4 regions of the Brevibacillus nigriterrae genome follow, and region 3 is predicted to be linked to each of the others. Evidence: riboswitches for the same ligand, from Rfam matches in the RefSeq annotation. Region 3 holds a riboswitch; each other region holds the start of a gene.
What was found. Region 3 has a riboswitch for lysine ahead of dapD (2,3,4,5-tetrahydropyridine-2,6-dicarboxylate N-acetyltransferase). Riboswitches for the same ligand answer to the same signal wherever they lie in the genome.
Positions count from the first base shown of each region.

Region 1: it holds a riboswitch for lysine, as region 3 does, so the genes downstream of both, ACPW7N_RS00565 (amino acid permease) here and dapD (2,3,4,5-tetrahydropyridine-2,6-dicarboxylate N-acetyltransferase) in region 3, are expected to answer to the same signal.
Region 2: it holds a riboswitch for lysine, as region 3 does, so the genes downstream of both, ACPW7N_RS13040 (aspartate kinase) here and dapD (2,3,4,5-tetrahydropyridine-2,6-dicarboxylate N-acetyltransferase) in region 3, are expected to answer to the same signal.
Region 4: it holds a riboswitch for lysine, as region 3 does, so the genes downstream of both, ACPW7N_RS20035 (transporter substrate-binding domain-containing protein) here and dapD (2,3,4,5-tetrahydropyridine-2,6-dicarboxylate N-acetyltransferase) in region 3, are expected to answer to the same signal.

Region 1 covers NZ_JBNCMT010000001.1:99,334-103,547, forward strand. Annotated here, with positions in the region: gene pdhA (pyruvate dehydrogenase (acetyl-transferring) E1 component subunit alpha) at 1-218, opposite strand, end outside; gene ACPW7N_RS00555 (alpha/beta hydrolase) at 442-1,164, shown strand; gene ACPW7N_RS00560 (hypothetical protein) at 1,185-1,379, opposite strand; lysine riboswitch at 1,549-1,735, shown strand; gene ACPW7N_RS00565 (amino acid permease) at 1,847-3,271, shown strand; gene ACPW7N_RS00570 (PepSY domain-containing protein) at 3,419-3,928, shown strand; gene ACPW7N_RS00575 (hypothetical protein) at 3,939-4,208, opposite strand.
Region 2 covers NZ_JBNCMT010000015.1:110,755-114,968, reverse strand. Annotated here, with positions in the region: SAM riboswitch class I at 137-248, opposite strand; gene ACPW7N_RS13040 (aspartate kinase) at 315-1,556, opposite strand; lysine riboswitch at 1,779-1,967, opposite strand; gene uvrC (excinuclease ABC subunit UvrC) at 2,037-3,857, opposite strand; gene ACPW7N_RS13030 (hypothetical protein) at 3,996-4,214, shown strand, end outside.
Region 3 covers NZ_JBNCMT010000009.1:30,025-34,238, forward strand. Annotated here, with positions in the region: gene ACPW7N_RS08695 (diguanylate cyclase domain-containing protein) at 1-579, shown strand, start outside; gene ACPW7N_RS08700 (DUF2804 domain-containing protein) at 645-1,652, shown strand; lysine riboswitch at 1,726-1,911, shown strand; gene dapD (2,3,4,5-tetrahydropyridine-2,6-dicarboxylate N-acetyltransferase) at 2,041-2,751, shown strand; gene ACPW7N_RS08710 (aspartate aminotransferase family protein) at 2,819-4,000, shown strand; gene ACPW7N_RS08715 (N-acetyldiaminopimelate deacetylase) at 4,000-4,214, shown strand, end outside.
Region 4 covers NZ_JBNCMT010000030.1:62,992-67,205, reverse strand. Annotated here, with positions in the region: gene ACPW7N_RS20045 (SDR family NAD(P)-dependent oxidoreductase) at 1-713, opposite strand, end outside; gene ACPW7N_RS20040 (LysR family transcriptional regulator) at 833-1,747, shown strand; lysine riboswitch at 1,784-1,967, shown strand; gene ACPW7N_RS20035 (transporter substrate-binding domain-containing protein) at 2,082-2,921, shown strand; gene ACPW7N_RS20030 (amino acid ABC transporter permease) at 3,049-3,789, shown strand; gene ACPW7N_RS20025 (amino acid ABC transporter ATP-binding protein) at 3,810-4,214, shown strand, end outside.

The DNA of each region.
Region 1 (4,214 bases), on a different contig from region 3:
TGACCTGCTACGGGAGCGTAGAAACCGAGACGTCCTTGACGGTTCAAGCTAATCGCACGTTGGTCCCACACACGGGTGAAAACCATTTTACGCATCAATTCTTTCAGTTCTTCATCAGTAATTTTCGGCATCATTCCTGGATTGACTACAGTGCCGTCTGGTGCAAGTATTTGGAGTGGAGCAGAATCACGAAGCTTCTCAGCAGTAGAAATACTCAATGAAATCACCTCTTCGTAGGATTAACAAGAATTGTGTACCTAGAAACGAACTGTTATAGTTGCACAAACCATCTGTGTATCTGTATTAAATCAGCTTTATTCAAGCTTATTTCGTTCCTGTTACTATTCATGATAAAATCTGTATCAATAAATTTCAATAACTTTTTTACTCTTTTTTTATTTTTTATATTGTTTATAGTGTTAAACATAGGAGGAATAATGAATGACAAGCTATGTAAACCGCACCATTGTCAAAGAAGAAGTCAATAGTGAACGATTGGGAATTACCCGCTCCTGCAAGGTATATTTGCCTCCCGGGTATAATGAGCTTCTCTCTTATCCAGTGATTTATTGTCAGGATGGCAACGAATTTTTCACGATGGGCCGAATTGCCACGATTGCCAATCAACTGATTCTCGAGGATGACATCGAACCCATGATCATCGTGGGAGTCTCCGTTGAGCGAAGTAAAAGAACCAGCGAATACTCCCCTACCGGTTCACGCAATGATATGTACAAGCGCTTTTTTGTCGAAGAATTGCTACCCTACATAGAGGACCGCTACCCAGTACGCAAAGATATCTCATCCCGAGTCATCGCAGGAGATTCTCTTGGCGGGACTGTATCCTTACATCTTGCTTTGGATCATCCCGAGGTATTCCAGCGAATGATTTCCCTTTCTGGCGCTTTCTTTCAACCGACACTGGATCGCATCCAAGAGACAGATAACCTTTCCTGGCTCAAGTTATGGATGGTTGTTGGGACGGAAGAAACCGAAGTCGAAACCAATATCGGTACCTTCGATTTCGTCGATTGGAATCGTCGGGCCAAGCTTCTTCTAGAAGAAAAACAGGCGCACTTGCACTATTCCGAACAACCGGGACGACACGTATGGGGATTGTGGCAAAATCAGTTACCTGATGCCATTCGCTATTTTTTTGCCTGACAAGAGAAGGTAAAGAAGTTTTATAATAAACCATTAATTTCTTGTATATCTTCATAGCTATACTTCCTGCCATCAGTCAAATGGATACCCTGACTGGTCGTTTGATCAATTTCGCCTGCAACTTGTGTGTCATCCTTTAACACAATGTTGACAATCTTGCTTTCTTCCAGCTTCATTTGTTTGTTTAACAATTCCCTTTGTTTCGCTGAAATCATGGAGTAAATACCTCTCTTTGCATAATGATTGGTAAGCATAGTATCCCAATCCATTCAAAGAATTACTCTGTGTAACAAAAATTCCATTTGACGATTGTTTCATGGACTTGCTATACTGAGCAACGGTATAAAAAGTTTATATATAAAAAAATCCTCATCTGTGTTCTCACGATGAGGTAGAGGTTGCGACAATTATTAGTAGCTGATCGGAGGCTTGGATGGAGCCGATGAAGATCTGTTGAAAGGGAAAGTCGCCGAAGCTTGCTGTTGCCCATTTCACACAGCCTGCTGGGACCACGTCGAACAGACGTGGGACTGTCACAAGGAATACGTCCTTGTGGAGTACTATCTTTTACGTTGAGAACGGATGCGGGTTTGCATAGCAAAAGTGCTGTGGACTCGATTCTCGATTCCCGGCACTTTTTTATTTCCTTTTTCTCTTTATCACTTTATCAGGAGGAAGTATTATGGCTACAAAAAAATGGGGTTTCTGGCTCCTGACTGCATTCGTTGTTGGAAATATGGTGGGCTCAGGTATTTTCATGCTGCCAAGCTCACTTGCCAATACTGCAAGTCCACTGGGTGTTACGCTTGCCTGGTTGCTAACCGGCTTAGGTGTTCTCATGATTGCACTTGTATTTGGTAACTTGTCTGTACGTCGCCCTGAGCTGACAGCCGGACCACAAAGCTATGCACGTGCCTTGTTCACATCACGCCGAGCAGGCAATATGGCAGGTTTCAGTATGGCTTGGGGGTGTTGGATTGCCAACGCTTCCGGTAACGTAGCGATTATCACGACTTTCGCAGGGTATCTCTCTACGTTCTTTCCTATTATGAAAGATGAGCGTGTGCTTTTCACCATTGGCTCTTTTGCTGTTGAAATGGGAAAACTAACTTCGTTCCTTGTATGCAGTGCCCTGCTTTGGGGAATTAATGCGATTTTACTCCGTGGTTTAAATGGTGCAGGTAAATTAAACTTCTTCGCTACTGCGACAAAGGTACTCGGCTTTGGATTATTCATCGTTGCATCGCTTTACGCGTTTAATGCAGCCAACCTGAGCGAATTCTATCTGCCTGTAACCGATGAAGATGGAGTTGTCCATGGACTGGGCAGTCAAATCAACTTGGCTGCGCTCGCTACTCTCTGGGCGTTCGTCGGGATCGAATCGGCGGTTATTTTCTCCGGGCGTGCTCGTTCACAACGTGATGTAAAACGGGCAACCGTCACAGGCCTTGGGATCGCTTTGGCCATCTATATTGGAATTACGTTGCTTACTATGGGCGTTTTGCCACAAGAAGCACTGAAAGCCTCTGACAAACCGCTCGTTGATGCATTAACTGCTGTAATCGGAAGCTCTGGCGGTACGTTGATGGCGTTACTTGCAGTGGCATCTCTATTGGGAACCTCTGTAGGCTGGATTCTTTTAAGTGCAGAGATTCCGTATCAAGCGGCACAATCCGGGATTTTTCCACGTTTGTTTATGAAATCAAATAAGCACGGAAGCCCTTCCGCTTCCCTTATTGTAACCAATGTATTTTCTCAGCTATTTGTCTTCTCTACGATTTCTGGTACAATTGCCGAAGCATTCGCATTCGTGACAGTGGTAGCGACACTTGCCTATCTCATTCCTTACCTCGTATCAGCTATCTATCAATTGAAGCTGGTCATTACGGGACAAACCTACAATCAAGAGCCAGGCTCCCGTGTAAAGGATGGTATCATCGCTTTCCTTGCTGTTGCCTACTCTGCATGGGTAATCAAGAGCGGAACGGCAGACCTCAAAACATTTGGTTTGGGAATCGGACTGTTCTTACTCGGATTTATTCTGTATCCACTGATGAGCGGGTCGACAAAGAAGATCGAACAACCAGCTAATGTTGTCATTGAATAATGGAAGCCATATAAACAAATGCCATCGAAGGTTATCTTTCGGTGGCATTTTTTATATGGCTCTCACGGGCTATATCATTTGTGAGCCTATCACGTTATAGTAGAATCTGTTTTCAAGATAATGATAGAACAGCAAAGAGGTGCAGTAATGAATAAACTAAACAGAAATTTACACCGCTATATCGGCTTGATTGTCAGCCTGTTTTTAATGATGTGGGTGATTACAGGATTTTTGCTTTTCAACGTACCTTGGTATCAAGAAAAAGCCAATGATTTGAAAACCACATCCATCGCTCTTCCAGCTACCTCCTCAGACTACACGATCTCTTATGTTGGTGATGCACTTATCAAAACAGGAGAATATAAATGGGAAGAAATTCGCTCCATTACAAAGTCAGGAGAAAACTTTAAAGTTTATGTCAAACGGGACCCCATCTTGCGTATTACGGTTGATAAAAACGGACAGATAACAGCACTAAAACAAGACCCGATTCTAGACTTATTTTACGGACTGCACGTTGGTGAATGGGAAGATATCAACTATGTAACTTTATTAGAAGTTATTTCAATCCTGGTTGTAATTTTAACAGTAACCGGTTGGGTGTACTTCTTGCCCAAAAGAAAAAAACGGAAACTGAATGTAGCTTCCGATTCATAAGGAACTAGCCCTATTCTTCAAAAAACGGATTAAACTTCTTCCCTGCAAAGGCATCCTGTTGTTTCCGTTTAATAAATGGATTAAAGCCAGTTTCATCTTGTTTATTGCCAAAAGGGGAGCCTGTCGATGAAGAATGGCCCTCTTTTCTTCCCATCATGATCCCAATCTCCTGTTTGATTGCTTCATTACAATCTTTTATATCACGATCGACATCTACATTCAGTTTTTTCAAGTCAATCAATCGATCCATATAGGCGATCAATGTTTCAAAACGTCCCATTTATCC
Region 2 (4,214 bases), on a different contig from region 3:
GACCGTTTTGGTGCCCGCAAGCGGTCGTATCCACTTTTATGATAAACGTCGAGACGTTTTTCACATCCGAAAAAATAAAAAACCCCTCTTCTGCGAAGAGAAGAGGGGGTGTATGTTCCGGTTGGCCAGATACCCGCTCTTATCTTCCAAACGCCATGAATCATGCGCCTGCTGGATTTAGCACCTCTCCGCCGAAGCGGGGTTGCCGGGTTTCATCGGGCCAGTCCCTCCACCACTCTTGATAAGAGTTTTTCAATTGTTTTCATCATACGATTGGGAGGGCTTACCTGTCAATGTAGAAAATAGAGCGGATGTTATACGCCGTGTACTACTGCCTGCTCTGCCACATCCAACCCGAAAGCCGTATGCAGGGTTGTAACAGCAAGGTTGGTATAGGCTGCTGGAATTACACACGAAATTTTGATATCGGAAGTAGAAACCATTTTAATGGAAATTTGTTGTTCGGCCAGTTGACGGAACATCTCGGCAGCAACCCCTGGATTGGTCACCATGCCCGCTCCAACGATCGAAACCTTTGTCAGTTCTTCCTCGTGATCTACACTCTCAAAACCCAGTTCGGTGCGGTTTTGTTCCAACACTTGCAATGTTTTCGCCAGGTCCCCGGAGGCAACTGTAAAGGAAATGTTCGTTACCTTTGCTTCATAGGAGCTTTGGATAATAATATCGACGTTTACCTGTGCAGACGCAAGCGTATTGAACAGCCGGGAAAGTGTGCCTACTTGTGCTGGCATTCCTACCACGGTAATTTTTGCTACATCCTCATCATGTGCTACCCCGCTGATTACTCTTCCTGTTTCCATTGAAGACCCCTCCTCCACATACGTTCCATCTTCTTTTGTAAAGCTTGAGCGAACCACTAGACACACGCTGTACTTCTTGGCAGTCTCCACTGAACGAGGGTGCAGTACCCCTGCCCCAAGATTCGCAAGCTCGAGCATTTCGTCGTAAGAAATCCGGTCCAGTTTTTGCGCAGAAGGCACAACCCGTGGATCAGCGGTAAATACACCTGATACATCCGTAAAGATTTCACATTTATCTGCCTCAAGACTTGCGGCAAGCGCCACTGCGGTCGTATCGGAACCTCCACGACCAAGTGTTGTAATTTCACCATCTGGAGTGAACCCCTGGAATCCGGCAACGATGATGATTTTGCCTTCAGCCAATTCTTTTTTGAGACGTGTATGCTCGATATCCTGAATTCTTGCTCTCGAATGGTAGCTTTCCGTGGTGATTCCTGCTTGCCAGCCCGTGAGCGATACAGCCTCATAGCCCTTAGTTTGTAGTGTCATGGCAAGTAGCGCAATCGATACCTGTTCACCTGTTGAGAGCAGCATATCCATTTCACGCTCAGAAGGCTGCGCAGTAATTTGTTTGGCCATATCAACCAGTACATCCGTTGATTTGCCCATGGCGGAAACGACAACTACCACATCGTTTCCTTGTTCTTTGGTCTCTATGATTCGGTCAGCGACACGCTGCATTCTCTCGATTGTACCTACTGAAGTACCGCCGTATTTCTGAACGATTAATCCCACCTGGTTCCTCTCCCTTATCGTTATCGTTAACCACCCAACTCTGGGGGTCCCCGTACGTTTTAGTAACTCCTAGTAAAGTGTGCAAATCATCATGTATTTATAGCAAAAAAGGCAACGACGAGGATTGACCTGTCGCTGCCCTGATCTTGGACATACCAGTTCCTCCTTCCCTTGGACACGTCGGAGAAAGACTACGTCGAATAAACGCAGTTCTTTCATCCTCGGTGAGATAGCTCTCCATCGCAATATTGGATGTATATGGCGATGACAGTCCTGTGCTTGTTCAACACAGACCCAGCACAGCAGACTTCGGGTAGTCTGTTGCACTTCGGCGAATTCCCCTTTCCCTTGCCCTTCACAGATGCCCGCATCTCGGGGGGTACTCTTGGTTTTCGCGCCTCTACCTCACTCCAATAAAGGGAAGTGAGGTTTCATATTCAATTAGAACGGATTATAGCATGTGATGGCTTGGAAGTTCAATTACTTTTCGCTTTCCAACTTGCGAAGGGTTGAAATGATTTCACGAGCCAGCTTATCGCCGATGCCGAGCTGACGGAAATCTTCCACGCTCGCTTCCCGCATTTTGGCAAACGACCCAAAGTGTTTGAACAGCATTTTGCGCCGCTTTTCACCGATGCCGGGAATATCGTCCAACTGGGAACTAAGCATTGTCTTCCCTCTAGACTGGCGGTGAAACGTAATGGCAAAGCGGTGCACCTCGTCCTGAATCCGTTGCAGGAGATAGAACTCATAGCTGTCTCGCTTCAGCTCGACTGGCTCGGGAGGATCACCAAACAGCAGTTGTGCCGTTTTATGCTTGTCGTCCTTGGCTAATCCACACACGGGAATAAATAACCCCAGCTCATTTTCCAAAATATCCATGGCAGCAGAGATTTGCCCCTTTCCTCCGTCGATGACAACCAGATCGGGGAGCGGTTGATTTTCTTTTAGCAATCTCGTATACCGCCTGCGGATCACTTCACGCATGGAGCCGTAATCATCAGGGCCATCCACGCTTTTGATCTTGAACTTGCGGTACTCCTTCTTATCAGGTTTCCCATCAGTGAATACTACCATGGCGGATACTGGCTCTGTCCCTTGAATGTTGGAGTTATCGAAAGCTTCAATTCGATGCGGCACACCGATTCCCAATGCATGCCCCAGATTGTGAACAGCCTGAATGGTCCGAGCTTCATCTTTGGACATCAGGGCGAATTTCTCTTGCAAGGCGATACGGGCGTTTTCGATTGCCATCAAGACGAGTTCATGTTTTTTGCCTCGTTTCGGAGTTGCCACCTTCACATGCAGCCATTCCGAGAGAAGCTCCGGCTCACTTTGTTCCGGAAGCAATATTTCTTTCGGCAGTGCCTGCTGTTTTTCGTAATAAAACTGGGCAGCGAACGACATGAAGTCCTCGGTCTCATCTCCGTAATACGGAAACATCGACGTCTCTCGTTGGATCATTTTGCCTTTGCGCATATAGAAAACCTGTATACACATCCAGCCCTTTTCCACCGCAAACCCGATAATGTCCCGATCAACGGTATCCGTGAAGGTTACCTTCTGCTTCTCCATAACGGCTTCGATGTTGCGAATCTGGTCACGTAGCTCCTTGGCCCGTTCAAACTCCATCTCTTCTGCGGCCTGCATCATTTTCTCTGTCAGTTGCGTCTTCATCGCTTCGTGCCCGCCGTCAAGAAACTTGCAGATCCCATCAACGATACGCTCGTTTTCTTGGCTTTCCACTTCATAGACGCAAGGTGCCAGACATTGATTAAGATGGTAGTACAGGCAAACCTGCTTCGGCATGGTCTGGCATTTGCGCAGCGGATAGAGACGATCCAGGAGCTTCTTCACCTCTTGGGCTGCCCCCGCATTGGCATACGGCCCAAAATACTTCGCCTTGTCCTTGAGAACCTTGCGAGTAATTTCCAGCCGAGGGTGGGTCTCATTGGTGATTTTGATATATGGGTACGTTTTGTCATCCTTTAGCAGGATATTGTATCTGGGATTGTATTGCTTGATCAGATTGCATTCCAGAATCAAGGCTTCAATCGCAGATGATACAACGATATATTCAAAGTCGGTTATCTCGCTAACCAACAATTGTGTCTTACCGTCATGACTTCCAGTGAAATAGGATCTCACCCGGTTTTTGAGTACTTTGGCTTTACCGACGTAGATGATTTCACCCGTCGCATTTTTCATGAGATAACAGCCAGGTTTGTCCGGGAGAACAGCCAGTTTATCTTTAATTGTCTTCACCCGTTGTCCTCCTCTCAACGATTTACAACCATACATATAGTAGCACAAATGTTCTTCTTCTAGAATACCCACGCAGAAAGAGGGACGAACTGAATCCAGATTTAAGAATATTCAATATATGGTAAAATATACAAAAAACGATACAAGGGAGGGCTTTTTATCAAACGGGCACTCATGCTTTTCTTGTTGCCACTTTTGATGATAATGGTTTATCCAACAACTGCATCAGCATGTATCTGCAAGACTCCAGAAAATCCCCTCAAAGAGTCAACTGCTGCGTTTTCTGGAACAGTTCTCGCTGTGAAAGATTGGAAACAACTGAGGAATCGCTATGAGGTTACGATTGAAGTGAATCAAGTATGGAAAGGCACTCTCGACAACGAAGTAACGGTG
Region 3 (4,214 bases):
GTTTCAAGGGATATTACCGAGCGCAAACTAGTTGAAGACAAGTTAAGTGAAGCACATGAGCGATTCAAGCGTCTCTCAACGATAGATGGCCTGACGCAAATTGCCAATCGTCGAATTTTTGATGAGACATTCGAACGAGAATTACATCGGACAATGGCTGAATCGAAACCATTTACATTAATCATGTTTGATATTGATTGCTTTAAGGCGTACAACGATACGTACGGGCATCAAGGGGGAGATGTTTGCCTCAAAGAAATTTCCCAGGCGATTAATCAATTGATTACGAATGATCGGCATCTGTTTGCTCGGTACGGTGGTGAAGAATTTGCTATCATTTTGCCAGAGGAATCCGAAACGGAAGCTGTCCAAATCGGAGAAACAATTAGAAGAACGGTCGAAGATCTCCAGATCCCTCATGCTAGCTCAATTGTTAGCAGAGTAGTTACTGTCAGTGTCGGGCTGGTCAGTCTTGTGCCTCGTATTGATCAAACAAGAGATGAAATTCTTCATTTTGCTGACAAAGCCTTATATAATGCCAAGGATAACGGTCGCAATTGCTTAATTGCCTATACATAACTCGGCCTCCCGCGAGGCTGAGTTTTTTTTACAAGCATAACATGTGAAAAGGGGGAACGTTGCTCATGGAATTGACGGAATCTGTATACCTGTGTGAAAAGTCAGGTCAATTGAATAAAAATAGCATTGGCTGGTCACGTACACCAAAGCATATTTGCAATTTGAAAGGCAGTTGGCTACGCAAGAAAAAGTGGAATCATTGGTTAATCACATCAGATGTCTTTTTATTTAATGTCACGCTGATTCATCTGGATTACATCGGAATCGCCTTTACGTACGTGTATGATTACGAGCGACAGCAGTTCTGGGAAGAACAGTTGTCTATTCCGTTCGGGATCGGATGTGAGTTGCCTCCATGTGCAGATGATGACTTCACCTTTTCACACCCTCGTCTGTCGTTTTCGAGCAAACAGGATGTTTCCCGAAAAGCAAGAAATCTGGTTGTTAACTCTTTCGGCCGTGATCCGTGGATAAGCGCTCAATTCGTTATTCAACAACCGGATGCATATGAATCACTCAACGTGGTCATTCCCTGGGATCAGCAGCGCTTTCACTTTACTTCCAAGCAGAATTGTCTTCCGGTACAAGGACTTGTACGGATTGGGGATCGAGAATTCCACTGTAAGGAAGGGGTAAGCTTTGCTGCTCTAGATGTGGGGAGAGGAATATGGCCGTACCGCAGTTTTTGGAACTGGGCAACCTGCTCGGGCGAGGTTGACCAAAAAGCATTCGGCTTTAATTTGGGAGCCGGCTGGACAGATGGAACGGGAGTCAACGAAAATGCTTTGTTCCTTGATAACCGTGTCTATAAGTTGGAGGAAGATGTAGTTTTTACATATGATCGAACGAACTTGTTACAACCTTGGCAGATCCTGTCCCAATTATCATCGGATGTGCAAATTGCATTTACCCCGTTTGATCGAAGAATCGTTCGAAACCAAGCAGGAATTTTATCTTCTACGCTGCAACAGGTATTCGGCCACTTCAGCGGCACAGTCCGTACACAGGATGGGGAGCGCATTTCTTTTGATCGGTTGATCGGCTGTGTAGAAGAACATCAGGCAAAGTGGTAAAAAACGGTTTCGTAATTCTTGGTTGTCTGATTCAGATTATTTTGGTAGAGTAATAACAATTGAAATCACAAATGTGATAAATAGAGGTGCGCAACGAAAGAGTATATCTTCTTGGATAAGGAGTAGGGGCTCCAATGGGAAGAGGGAAAGGTCAATGCGCCGAAGTTTGTGCCATCCCCCAGGGCATAAACTGGGGTGTCTGTGAATAACAGCCACCTTGTCACAGAAGAGTTTTTCTCTGTGGAGCGCTATTTATGAATTGCAAGGGAACCATATGCAATGAGTAGATATGCTGCTCATTGCATTTTTTCGGTTTAAGCCCCGAACCATCGTGGAGCATCAGGCTCTGTTCGGTGAATCAATCAAAATATTGTGGAGGATGAGAGAAATGAACATGATGGATGCGAATGAAATTATCAGCTTTATTCAAAAAAGTGTAAAGAAAACCCCGGTAAAAGTACATATCAAGGGTCAACTGGAAGGAATCCAGTTTGGTGAGAATACCAAAACATTTATTACAGGCAATGTAGGCGTGCTGTTCGGCGAGTGGAGTGAAATCTCGCCGGTTCTAGAGCAAAACAAAGACCGCATCGAAGATTTTGTCGTAGAAAGCGACCGCCGCAACTCAGCAATTCCTATGCTCGATACGAAGCACATTCAGGCGCGCATTGAGCCAGGTGCCATCATTCGTGACCAAGTATCCATCGGGAATAACGCAGTTATTATGATGGGTGCGGTAATCAACATCGGCGCTGTCATTGGTGAAGGCACGATGATTGACATGAACGTTGTTGTTGGCGGACGTGGAACCATCGGCAAGAACTGCCATATCGGAGCAGGCGCTGTTGTTGCAGGTGTAATCGAACCACCATCTGCAACTCCGGTAATTATCGAAGACGACGTAGTTGTAGGTGCAAATGCGGTTATTCTCGAAGGCTGCCGTGTCGGTCAAGGTTCTGTTGTGGCAGCAGGTGCGGTTGTTATTGATGATGTACCGCCAAATGTTGTCGTTGCAGGTACACCAGCTCGCATCATTAAGCAAATCGATGACAAAACCAAATCCAAAACCGAAATCAAGCAAGAGCTTCGTCAGCTGTAAGATTGGGTCCCCGGTTAAAGGAGTGAATCCCTTGGAAGATTGGCGTTCATTAGATGAAACATATATCATGTCTACCTATAAGCGATTACCGATTGCCATTGCCAAAGGAGAAGGCAATTACTTGTATGATGCGGAGGGAAAATCCTACCTCGATTTGTTCACAGGACTGGCCGTTAACATTTTGGGACATTCACACCCGGAAGTGATGAAAGCCTTGCGTGAACAAGGTGAGAAGTTTTTGCATATCTCCAACTATTTTTTGAACCCTCCTGCCATTCAACTGGCGAAGCGGTTAATTGATCATACTATCCCGGGTAAAGTATTCTTCGGAAACTCAGGAGCAGAAGCGACAGAAGCTGCGATAAAACTGATTCATAAATGGACGCTGGCCCAAGGAAATGAGAAAAGCGGCATTGTCGTTCTGAAAAACAGCTTCCACGGCAGAACATTGGGGGCTCTTCGACTGACAAGGCAAGCACATGTGTATCAGGATTTCCCACAGCCAACCTTCCCTGTGTATGAAATCGAAGCGGGGAGTATCGAAGCGTTGCGGACGCTGTGTCAGACCGAGAAGCCGGCAGCCATTCTCATGGAACCTGTGCTGGGATCTGGTGGGGTCATTCCACTATCAGATGAGTACCTGCAGCAGGTAGAAGCAGTAGCAAAAGAGCACGGTATTCTTTTCTGTATCGATGAGATTCAAACAGGGATTGGTCGCACAGGAAAGCTGTTTTGCTATCAGCATGCGGGAATTACTCCAGATGTCATTTTGTTCGCAAAAGGTGTCGGTGGTGGGCTGCCGCTCGGTGGAATTATCGTTGGAAGCAAGTTGACGCATCTGTTCCAGCCAGGAGATCACGGGACAACATTTGCTCCGTCTCCGTTAAGTGCGGCTTTGGGCAATGCGGTTTTGGATGTGCTTGAACAGGATTTATTCCTTTTTGAGGCGAATGCGGTCGCAAAGTATTTGTGGGATCAATTGACCGAACTGTCCGCTCAATACCCAAGTCTTTTTTCAGCGCTGAGGGGAAGAGGGATGATGTTGGGGCTGCCAACCAATCTTGCTGCAGAAGAAGTAAGCGCCATTCAACAACACCTCCTGCGAAAGGGGATTTTGGTGGATGTAACACAGAGAACCATTATCCGCTTGCTGCCACCATTGACACTTACCAAAGATCAGGTTGACCTTTTGGTTGGGCAATTGACGGAAGCAATCGAGCAGGTTGTCATTAAGAAAGGAGCAGTCTGATGAGTACGACAGTACATCCTTTCGTTTCGATCCGACGTGAGCTCCATCAAATTCCTGAGCCGGGTTTTCAGGAATTCAAGACACAACAATACCTCTTGAACTACATCAAAAGCTTGCCGCATGACCGCATGGAGGTTGCCACCTGGCGAACCGGGATCCTTGTTCTGGTGAAAGGGAAGAATCCTTCACGCACGCTTGCCTGGCGTTCCGATAT
Region 4 (4,214 bases), on a different contig from region 3:
ATGATTTGTCCAGTTATTGCTTCCTGCTCCAAGGTTGTGCAGATCATCGCTGCAATATCTTCGGGAGTGGCTATCCGCTGCAAAGGAAGATGAGGAGCGAGACGGTTCATTTGATCTTCCCTGCCTGCCCACCATCTTGTTGCCACAGCTCCGGGCACGATACAGTTTACTCTAATCTCAGGAGCAAGTGTGCGTGCCAAGGACTTGGTTAGCCCATGAACGGCTGCTTTGGACACGGCGTAAGGAAGCGAAGAGCCTAATCCGGTTTGTCCGGCTATACTCCCAAGATTGACAATCGCACCTTGCTGATTCTTTTTCATGTAGGGAGCAACCGCTCGTGTGCAATAAAACATGCCCTTTACATTCACATCGAACAATTCGTCCCATGTTTCCTCTGTTACTGCCTCCAGGTCATCCATCGGAATATGCCGGGTGATACTGGCATTATTCACGAGCAAATCGACCGTACCGAACTGCTGCACCACCGTTTGGACCATCAATCGGACTTCGTTGTCACGGGAAACATCCGCTTGTATCGCAAGGGCCCGTCCCCCCTCATCAGTGATCTGACGCACTGTTTGTTCTGCATCCGAATGGGAACGGGAATAGTTTACGATAACAGTAGCTCCCCGTTTTGCTAGTTCGAAACTGGTTGCTCTCCCAATTCCCGTACCGCCGCCCGTTACAATTGCCACCTTGTTTTGTAGCTTCATCATTACCACCCCTCGGTTGAGTTTGATGATGTCATTGTAATTCGCATTTTGCTATTTGTATAATTGAACTAATTGAATAGTTAGTTCAAAATTATTGAATTGTTGCAGGGGGACGGAACGTGGATCTTAAGACCTTAAAAACATTTCAAATGATCGTGAAATACGGGAGCTTTAACCGGGCAGCACAAGAAATGAACTATGTACAATCGACAGTCACAATGCAAATCCAGAAGCTTGAATCTGAATTGGGTGTTCAGTTGCTGGTACGTGGCAAAGAAATCAGCCTGACGGAAGCAGGTAGGCTGTTTTACGACCAGAGCTTACAAATCGTAAAGAATATGGAGCAACTTCAGACTAGCTTATTGGATTTGAAATCAGGTGAAGCTGGACATATTCGTATTGGGGTAACGGAGCCAACTGCCAGCTACCGTTTGCCTGGTATCCTGAGTAAGTTTATATCTATGTACCCGAATATCCGCATTTCCGTCGAAATCTCGAACACCCCGGTCCTTAGCAAGCGGATTATCAAAGGAGAAATCGATTTTGCACTTTCTACGGCACCTGGCTTGGGGTCTGATTTATATTTTGAGTCATTATTTCAGGAAGAGTTCATAGCATTACTGCCAGAGAATCATCCACTTGCCAAGAAAGAACTGATTGTACCGGAAGATTTACTGGGGTATCGTCTACTCGTCACATCAGTGACTTGTCCATATCGTAGGAAATTGGAGATGGTACTACAGGAAAAAGGGATTGTTACTCTCGATACGATGGAGATCGGGAGTATGACGGCATTGAAATATTTTGTAGAAAGCGGGTTAGGGATCGCACTTATCCCAAAAATTATGATGGAACCAGAAATGAAGGGGACAACGGTCAGGATAATCAGTGGAAGCCTCATACACATGACATTTGGGATCTTGTGCAAGGAATCGGACTACCCATTCCAACTGGCGAGTCAAAAGCTTTATAACTATCTAAAGAAGGAATTAGGAAGTAATGCCCAGGTTGACAGAATGTATCGAACATTGTAAACTCAAGAACGTAATTGAATAAGACCTCACTTACATCAGTGAGGTAGAGGCGCGATATTTAACAGTCTTTAGTGGAGTTCGAGAAAACGATGATACTAAAGAGAAGGAAATGTCGCCGAAGCTTGTAATATTTCTCCGTATTACTTGCTGGGTCTGCAGTTAAGAGCTGCAGGACTGTCTCAATAAATTACCCGATTTATTGAGTTGTGCTATCTCATTTGGGAAAAGAGAGGTATTTGGGCTACTATGTATTTTAGTGCGACCTGAGTCTATCTCAGGTCGCTTTTTGCTTTGTAAAAAAGCAACAACCAAAAAACAAAGGGAGAGAAAAAATATGAAAAAGTCACCAATGATTGCATTGTTTCTTTCAGCCATTATGCTCTTAGCAGGATGTGGGACAAGTGGTGCTCCTGCATCTACACCTGCACCTGCAGAGGAAGGTAAAACATTCAAGGTAGGTATGGAAGCGGGTTATGCCCCATTTAACTGGACGCAAATGGATGATTCCAATGGTGCCGTTAAAATCGAAGGCAATGCAGAATATGCTGGTGGGTATGATGTAGAAATCGCTAAAAAGATTGCTACTGCTCTTGGTAAAGAATTAGTGATTGTGAAAACGGAATGGGACGGCCTAGTACCAGCATTAACTTCAGGCAAAATCGATGCGATTATCGCAGGGATGTCTCCAACCGCAGAACGTAAACAAACGATCGATTTCTCAGACAACTACTATAAATCCAATCTCGTGATGGTTGTGAAAAAAGGCGGAAAGTATGAAGGGGCTACTTCCATCCAGGACTTCAACGGAGCAAAAGTAACAGCTCAATTAAACACTTTCCACTACTCCGTCATCAGTCAAATTCAAGGGGTAGCTCAGCAGCCTGCGATGGACAACTTCCCAGCGATGAGAGTGGCGCTTGAGTCAGGGATGATTGATGGATACGTTTCTGAGCGTCCGGAAGCAGTCAGTGCATCCGCAGCAAACCCGAACTTTGCAATGGTAGAATTCAAAGAAGGCTTCACAACCTCTGAAGATGATACAGCAATCGCTGTGGGTATTGCCAAAGGCAGTGAATTAACGAAGAAAATCAATGAAGTGCTAGCAGGTATCTCAGAACAAGATCGTACAAGCTTAATGGATACTGCTATTAAAAATCAACCAGCAGCAAAATAATGCTTTGTAGTGAAACCGGCTGCACCATCATGCAGTCGGTTTTATGCTGATTGGCTGATGATGGACTCGACAACACCTTCGGAAAGGCTTCAAGCGAAGTGTTTCTGAATGAAATTGGAGGTAAAAGATGAGCTTTGAGTGGATTGTAAAAATCATAGCTGAAAATTGGCCCATGTTCCTTCGTGGAGCCGGGATGACATTACTAATTGCTCTGATCGGAACGGTATTGGGGGCAATCATTGGTTTACTGGTAGGGATTATCCGTACGATTCCTGCTCCTGAACGAGGGGCGAAAAAAGGTATTCTCAAAGTGGTGAATGCCATTCTCACAATTTATATTGAATTCTTCCGGGGAACCCCGATGATTGTGCAGGCGATGGTCATTTATTATGGTTCTGCCCTGGCCTTTGGGATTGATATGGACCGAATTGCTGCAGCAATCATTGTCGTAGCGATTAACACTGGAGCGTACATGGCAGAAATCGTTCGTGGGGGGATTGTATCCATCGATAAAGGGCAATTTGAAGCGGCCCATGCAATCGGGATGAATCACGTTCAAACGATGGTGAATGTCGTATTGCCACAAGTGGTTCGAAATATTTTGCCAGCAACAGGTAATCAATTTGTCATTAATATCAAGGATACTTCCGTATTAAACGTCATTTCCGTAACCGAATTGTATTTCACAACGAAATCCATTGCGGGGAATAACTTCCGATATTTCGAATCGTTTTTCGTTGCGTGTGTTGTTTATTTCATGATGACCCTGCTTGTCACTTGGGTTTTGCGTTATTTCGAGAGAAAGCTAGACGGCCCTGACAGTTACACGATGATCGATCATCACGTGCAGGTAGAAAGTACGAAATAATCGGAGAAGGAGGAGAGCATATGGAAAAAATCATTGATATTCAACACTTAAATAAATCCTATGGATCACATGAAGTATTAAAAGACATCGATTTTTCGGTGAACAAAGGAGAAGTCGTCACGATCATCGGTTCCTCTGGATCAGGTAAGTCTACCCTTCTTCGTTGTATTAATTTATTGGAAAAACCAAGTGGCGGCCAAATTATCTATAAGGGAGAAAATATTTTAGACGACAAGCACGATATTTTCTTGTACCGTAGACATCTAGGCATGGTCTTTCAGCAATTTAACCTGTTTAATAACCACGATGTGTTAAGTAATTGTGTAGTCGGGCAAGTAAAAGTGCTAAAGCGTTCGAAGGAAGAAGCTGAAAAAGTAGCTTTGAAGTATTTGCGGGTCGTTGGGATGGATAAATACGTCAATGCG